2 linked regions of the Longimicrobium terrae genome follow. The protein of the gene in region 1 interacts with the protein of each later gene in a pairwise test. Links are inferred from orthologs where the notes say so. Each region holds a gene or a part of one and is shown in the gene's direction. Other genes may lie near its edges. The genes, in order: HNQ61_RS08930 and groL.

Region 1 (3,032 bases):
GGGTGCACGCGATCGACCATCGCGGGCACGGCCTTTCCGGCGGCGCGCGCGGGCACGTGAACCGCTTCGCCGAGTACGTGCGCGATCTGGAGCAGGCGCGCGCCCGCGTGGCCGCCGCGTCGTCCGCGCCCCTGTTTCTGCTCGGCCACTCCCTGGGCGGGCTGATCGCCATCCGCCACCTGCAGACACATACCGAAGCGCCGTTCCGCGGCGCCATCCTGTCCGCGCCGCTGCTGGGCGTAGCGGTACGCGCTCCGCGATGGAAGGTGGCCGTGTCGGGCCTGCTTTCCCGCATCGCGCCGCGCATCCCCTTCAGCAACGCGGTGGATCCGGGCGAGCTGTCGGCGGAGGAGGAGTACGCGGCGGCCTATCGCGCGGACCCGCTGGTGCACGCCCTCATCACCCCGCGCCTGTACACGGAGATGATGGCGGCCATCCGCGCCGCGTTCGCGGACCGGGACACGGTCCATCTTCCGATGCTGGTGCTTGCTCCCGAGGCGGACCGCATCGTGCTTCCGGAGGCGGTGGCGCGGTGGGCGGCCGCGTGTCCGGGCGACGTGGATGTGCGGCGCTATCCCGGCTTCCGCCACGAGCCGCTGAACGAGCGCGACCGGCATCGCGCGGTCGCGGACGTGGCCGGGTGGATCGACGGGCGGCTCGCCTGAGGGCGTGAACCCGTCCGCTATCAGCAGCGCGCCCCGCCGGCACCATCCGCACAGCTCGGCTGACGTTCTCCGCGTCGGCGGAATGACAGGGCGGAGTGGAACGATGACGAGGCTGCGGCTGAACCCATCCAGCGTTCTCGAGAAGCTGTCAGGATGGCAGATGCGGATGGGAACGTGGCTTGCCTTCTGATGTTCCCAATCGAGCAGACGACGCGCGCCCGGCGGTTCGCCGCGGGCGGCCTATGACATACTGACGAAATCCGGCTTGCAGATGAGCGATCAGGACCGCCCCGCCGCCTCCGCGGCAGACGGACAGGACACCTCCGCCGACACCGAGGCGCCGCGCACGGCGGACACGGGCGACGGCATTGCCTCCGCGCCCCCGGCGCAGGGCGACGAGCTGAGCACCATGCGCGACCGGCACCTGCGGCTGGCGGCGGAGTTCGACAACTACCGCAAGCGCGTGGAGCGCGAAAAGTCCGACAACATGGTCCGCGCGCAGGCGCAGATCCTGGAGCGCCTGCTGGAGCCGCTGGACGACTTGGCGCGCATCGCGGACTTCGACCCGGCCACCACCGCCGCCGGCGCGCTGCACGAAGGCGCGGAGATGGTGGAAAAGAAGTTCCTCCGCGTGATGGAGGCCGCCGGGCTGGAGATGGTGGAGGCGGAAGGAAAGCCGTTCGACCCCACGATTCACGAGGCGCTTACGACGGTGCCCGCGGACACGGCGGAAGAAGACGGCACGGTGGCCCAGGTGTACCAGAAGGGGTACCGCTTCAAGGGAGTTCTGCTGCGCCCGGCGCGCGTCGTCGTGAAGAAGCACCAGGGCTGAGCGCGGCCGCCTCCACTTTGGGGGCGGCCCTGTTTTCTGACCGGACACACGATGGCGACACAGACCAAGGACTTTTACCGCGTGCTGGGCGTGGCGGAAAACGCCAGCGCGGATGAGATCAAAAAGGCGTACCGCAAGCTCGCCAAGCAGAACCATCCGGACGCCAACCCCAACGACGCGGCCGCCGCGGAGCGCTTCAAGGAAATCTCCGAAGCGTACTCCGTGCTGTCCGACGACGCCAAGCGCAAGCAGTACGACCAGATGCGCCGCATGGGCGCGTTCGGCGGAATGGGCGGCTACGGCGGCGGGGCGGGGCCTCGGCCGGGGGGCGGAGCGCAGTCCATCAACCTGGACGACCTGGACCTGGGCGGCGGCGGGCTGGGCGACATCTTCGGCTCGTTCTTCGACTTCGGCAAACGCCGCGGTGCGCCCGGCGCGCGTCCCGGCGGGCCCGAGCGCGGGGAGAACATCGAGTACGCGGTGGAGATTCCTTTTGCGACGGCGGTGCGCGGCGGCAAGGTGACCGTCACGGTGCCGGTGACGGAGGACTGCCCCTCGTGCCACGGCTCCGGCGCGGCGCCGGGCGCCACGGTGAACACCTGCCCCGAGTGCAAGGGACTCGGCTCCGTCACCTTCGGGCAGGGGAGCTTCGGCGTCTCGCGGCCGTGCCCCATGTGCGGCGGCAAGGGAAAGGTGCCCACCGAGCCGTGCCCTACCTGCGCCGGCAACGGCCAGGTGCGCCGCAACCGCGCCGTGCAGGTGACGGTGCCCGCCGGGGTGGACAACGGCGGCAAGCTGCGGCTGGCGGGGCAGGGCGAGCGCGGCGCGTCAGGCGGCCCTCCGGGCGACCTGATGCTTACCTTTCGCGTGGAGCCGGACCGCTTCTTTACGCGCGACGGGCTGGACTTGAACTGCACCATTCACGTGAACCTGGCCCAGGCCGTGCTCGGCTCCAAGGTCAAGGTGCGCACGGTGGACGGCCCGTCGGTAGTGCTGCGCATCCCGCCGGGAACGCAGCCCGGACGCCGGTTTCGCATCAAGGGGATGGGTGTGGAAAAGGCCGGGCGGCGCGGGGACCAGTTCGTAAAGGTGCAGGTGGATGTGCCCGAGGAACTGGAGGGCGACGCCCGCAAGGAGTTCGAGGAATTCGCCGAGGCCGCGGGGATGAGGCACTGAAGAAAAAAAGTGCCAAGTGCTCAGTACCAAGTGCCAAGTACCGGGTGCCCAGCATCATCGGCGGTACTCGGCACCTAACCTGGGCACTGGGCACTTGAACCCTGGGCACTTGAACTTGGGCGCTCGCGGTTTGTCACTGGGCACTTCTTTTTCTCAAGGCGTGAGATGAGCCAGACTTTTACCGATGCCGATCTGGTCACCTGGGAGGCGTTCTCGTCCGGCGGACGGTTCGGCCTGTCCATCCGGCCCAAGGTGATCTTTCACTGCCTCACCGATCAGACCGTCGCGCCGCGCTTTGTGGAGATGGACGGCGACGAGGCGGATGCGGAGCACGCGATCCACGAATCATCCGAGGAGCA
Region 2 (3,309 bases), on another replicon or contig:
CAGAGTTCAAAGTGGTTCTCTCTGTTGACTCTGCTGACTCTGTGTGATGCCCATCCGTTGCTGTTCCCCGCGACCTCCGCGACCCCCGCGACCTCCGCGTGAGGGCCGTTCACGGACTCTGCCGCCCACGACAGACCGCCTGCCGCTCCGGCACACAATCCGTCAACAAGGCAGAAAAATTCAGGTACGACGGCTGCATTCGCGCCGCCCCGTATCCGCCGCGCCGTGCGGCTGAGCGCATCGCCGGCGCTTGACATCGGCCGGCGAACGCGTATGTTGACGCCTGTCGTTAGCACTCGACGGACTTGAGTGCTAACAAGCTTCACCCAAACTCATCCAATGGAGGGTTACTGATGGCTACCGCGACCGACATCAAGGTCAAGCCGCTGGCAGACCGCGTCGTCATCAAGGCGCTCGAGGAGAGCGAGCAGATGCGTGGCGGGCTGTACATCCCGGACACCGCCAAGGAAAAGCCCCAGCAGGGCGAAGTGGTCGCCGTGGGCAACGGCCGCATTGAAGACGGCAAGCGCGTCGACATGGAGCTCAAGGTGGGCGACAAGGTGCTGTATGGTAAGTACAGCGGCACCGAAGTCACCGTCGAGGGCGAGCAGTACCTGATCCTGCGTGAGTCCGACGTTCTGGCCGTGGTCGGCTGAAGCCGTCCGTACCGCCTGTCCGTGCTACTGAACGACTTTTCCTAACCTGCAGATAAAAGGAACGAACGCATGGCTGCCAAAGAGCTTACGTTCAACACCGATGCGCGCGCCTCGCTGAAGCGCGGTATCGACAAGCTGGCCGAAGCCGTCAAGGTCACGCTCGGCCCCAAGGGCCGCAACGTGGTCATCGACCGCAAGTTCGGCTCGCCGCTGATCACCAAGGACGGCGTGTCCGTCGCCAAGGAGATCGAGCTCGAGGACGCGATTGAGAACATGGGCGCGCAGATGGTGAAGGAAGTCGCGACCAAGACCAGCGACCTGGCCGGCGACGGCACCACCACCGCCACCGTGCTTGCCCAGGCCATCTTCCGCGAAGGCCTCAAGAACGTGACGGCCGGCGCCAACCCGATGTCGCTCAAGCGCGGCATCGACAAGGCCGTGGAAGCCGTGATCGCCGAGCTCAAGAGCATCTCGGTTGAGACGGCCGGCAAGAAGGAAATCGCCCAGGTCGGAACCATCTCGGCCAACAGCGACGAAGAAATCGGCAACCTGATTGCCGACGCGATGGAAAAGGTCGGCAAGGACGGCGTGATCACGGTGGAAGAGGCCAAGGGCCTCGAGACCACGCTGGAGACCGTCGAGGGCATGCAGTTTGACCGCGGCTACGTGTCGCCGTACTTCGTGACCGACCCGGACCGCATGGAAGCCGTCCTCGAGGATGCGCTGATCCTGATCCACGACAAGAAGGTCAGCACCATGAAGGACCTTCTGCCGATCCTGGAAAAGGTCGCGCAGATGGGCCGTCCGCTGATGATCATCGCCGAGGACGTGGAGGCCGAGGCCCTCGCGACGCTCGTCGTCAACAAGCTGCGCGGCACCCTGCGCGTGGCCGCGGTCAAGGCCCCCGGCTTTGGCGACCGCCGCAAGGCCATGCTGCAGGACATCGCGATCCTGACGGGCGGCCAGCTGATCACCGAGGAAGTCGGCTTCAAGCTGGAGAACGCGGTCGTCAGCGACCTGGGCCGCGCCAAGCGCGTCGTGATCGACAAGGACAACACCACGATCATCGACGGCGCTGGCGAGACCGAGACCATCAAGGGCCGGATCGCCGAGATCCGCAACGCGATGGACAAGACCACCTCGGACTACGACCGCGAGAAGCTGCAGGAGCGCCTGGCCAAGCTGGCCGGCGGTGTTGCGGTGATTCACGTGGGCGCGGCCACCGAGACGGCCATGAAGGAAAAGAAGGCCCGCGTCGAGGACGCCCTGCACGCCACGCGCGCGGCGGTGGAAGAGGGCATCGTCCCCGGCGGCGGCGTAGCGCTTCTGCGTGCGCAGGTCGGCCTGAAGTCGCTTCAGCTGGACGACGCGGACGAGAACATCGGCGTTCGCATCATCGAGCGCGCGCTGGAGGAGCCGATCCGCCAGATCGCGACCAACGCCGGCGTCGAAGGCAGCATCGTCGTGGCCAACGTGCGCGGCAACAGCAGCGCTTCGTACGGCTACAACGCCCGCACGGACGAGTACGAGGACCTGGTGCAGGCCGGCGTCATCGACCCCACCAAGGTGACGCGCACCGCGCTGCAGAACGCGGCCAGCATCGCCGGGCTGCTGCTGACCACCGAGGCGGTGATCACGGAGAAGCCGGAGCCCAAGGGCTCGGCGCCGTCGATGCCGGGCGGCGGCGGCGGCATGGACGGAATGTACTAAGCCCTCGCGGCTTGGTAGATCGTCCGGAGTGATGACCGGCGGAGGGCCCTCGTGGCTCTCCGCCGGTCTCTTTTTGCGGCACGTGTGAGTGTTTCACGCGGGGGGACGCGAGGGTGGCGGAGGTACGCGGGGCTTTTTGTGGGGTGCAGGGTCCGACCCGCCATTCCGGGCGGCGGCTGCCTGGACGAACGTGCGGACTCACGTACCGGCGCCAGCTGGAGCGGCGCCATGGCCCACGATGGGCGGGCTGCGGGCTGTGCCGCCATCAGCAGCCCGACTCCCGCGATGACATACGTGAGCATGTACGGTTGCCACCGCGTCTGATCGAGCCCCGCCCACAGCGCGGTGATCGCCAATACCACGGCAATGGGCCGATCCGGCCGGATGGAAAGCCCCCGCGTCGCGAGTGCACTGGCCGCGAGCGCGAGGACCGCCGCCCAGAACAGCAGTTGCGCCAGCGGCTCGGGAGGCTGCGGCAGGCCGGGAATGACCGGGACGTGCGGATAGTCCCGCGCCGTAAGCCAGAGCGGCCGCGAGATGAGCAGCGTGGCTCCAAAGCTGGCGGCCCATGCGGCGCGCAGCACGCGCCCGGTTTGGGCGGCGTGTGGAGCGCGGGGCTCGGGAGCGGGCGTTCGGGCGCCCTGACGCCGCTGGGCTCGAGTCGGCACGGAACGGTTCGTTGCTGGAAGTGGCCGCGCCTGGTGCACACGGCCGGCGCTCTGGTCGACCGGCACGTAGCCCGGTGTCGTCGGCAGCGAAACCGCGGGACGCATGGTTTGCTGCGAGGCTAGGACCGGCAGTGGCGTGCGCGTGCGGCGGATGATGGCCTCCATCCTATCCGAACGCCGTCTCCGGCCGCCAGTGCCCGGTGCGGATCATGAGATTCCGGGCCGGCGGGCGTGTGGAAGCGGGGGCGGGAAGCGTCCGGCTCGGCGGGTGGCCT

Evidence for each region.
Region 2: the proteins of HNQ61_RS08930 (region 1) and groL interact in binary tests that used the Escherichia coli proteins (3 or more experiments, as listed by UniProt). The link is inferred for Longimicrobium terrae from one-to-one orthologs.

The regions. Positions count from the first base shown.
Region 1 is NZ_JACHIA010000004.1:17,617-20,648, forward strand. What follows is about bases 1-2,716. They hold HNQ61_RS08930 (nucleotide exchange factor GrpE), read left to right. Parts: upstream 1-936; coding sequence 937-1,497; downstream 1,498-2,716. Other genes in these bases: HNQ61_RS08925 (alpha/beta fold hydrolase), read left to right, coding at 1-665; dnaJ (molecular chaperone DnaJ), read left to right, coding at 1,549-2,673. Also shown: HNQ61_RS08940 (hypothetical protein), read left to right, coding at 2,839-3,032. UniProt on the Escherichia coli protein: Participates actively in the response to hyperosmotic and heat shock by preventing the aggregation of stress-denatured proteins, in association with DnaK and GrpE. It is the nucleotide exchange factor for DnaK and may function as a thermosensor.
Region 2 is NZ_JACHIA010000002.1:340,709-344,017, forward strand. The notes cover bases 53-3,045. They hold groL (chaperonin GroEL), read left to right. Parts: upstream 53-725; coding sequence 726-2,366; downstream 2,367-3,045. Other genes in these bases: groES (co-chaperone GroES), read left to right, coding at 372-656.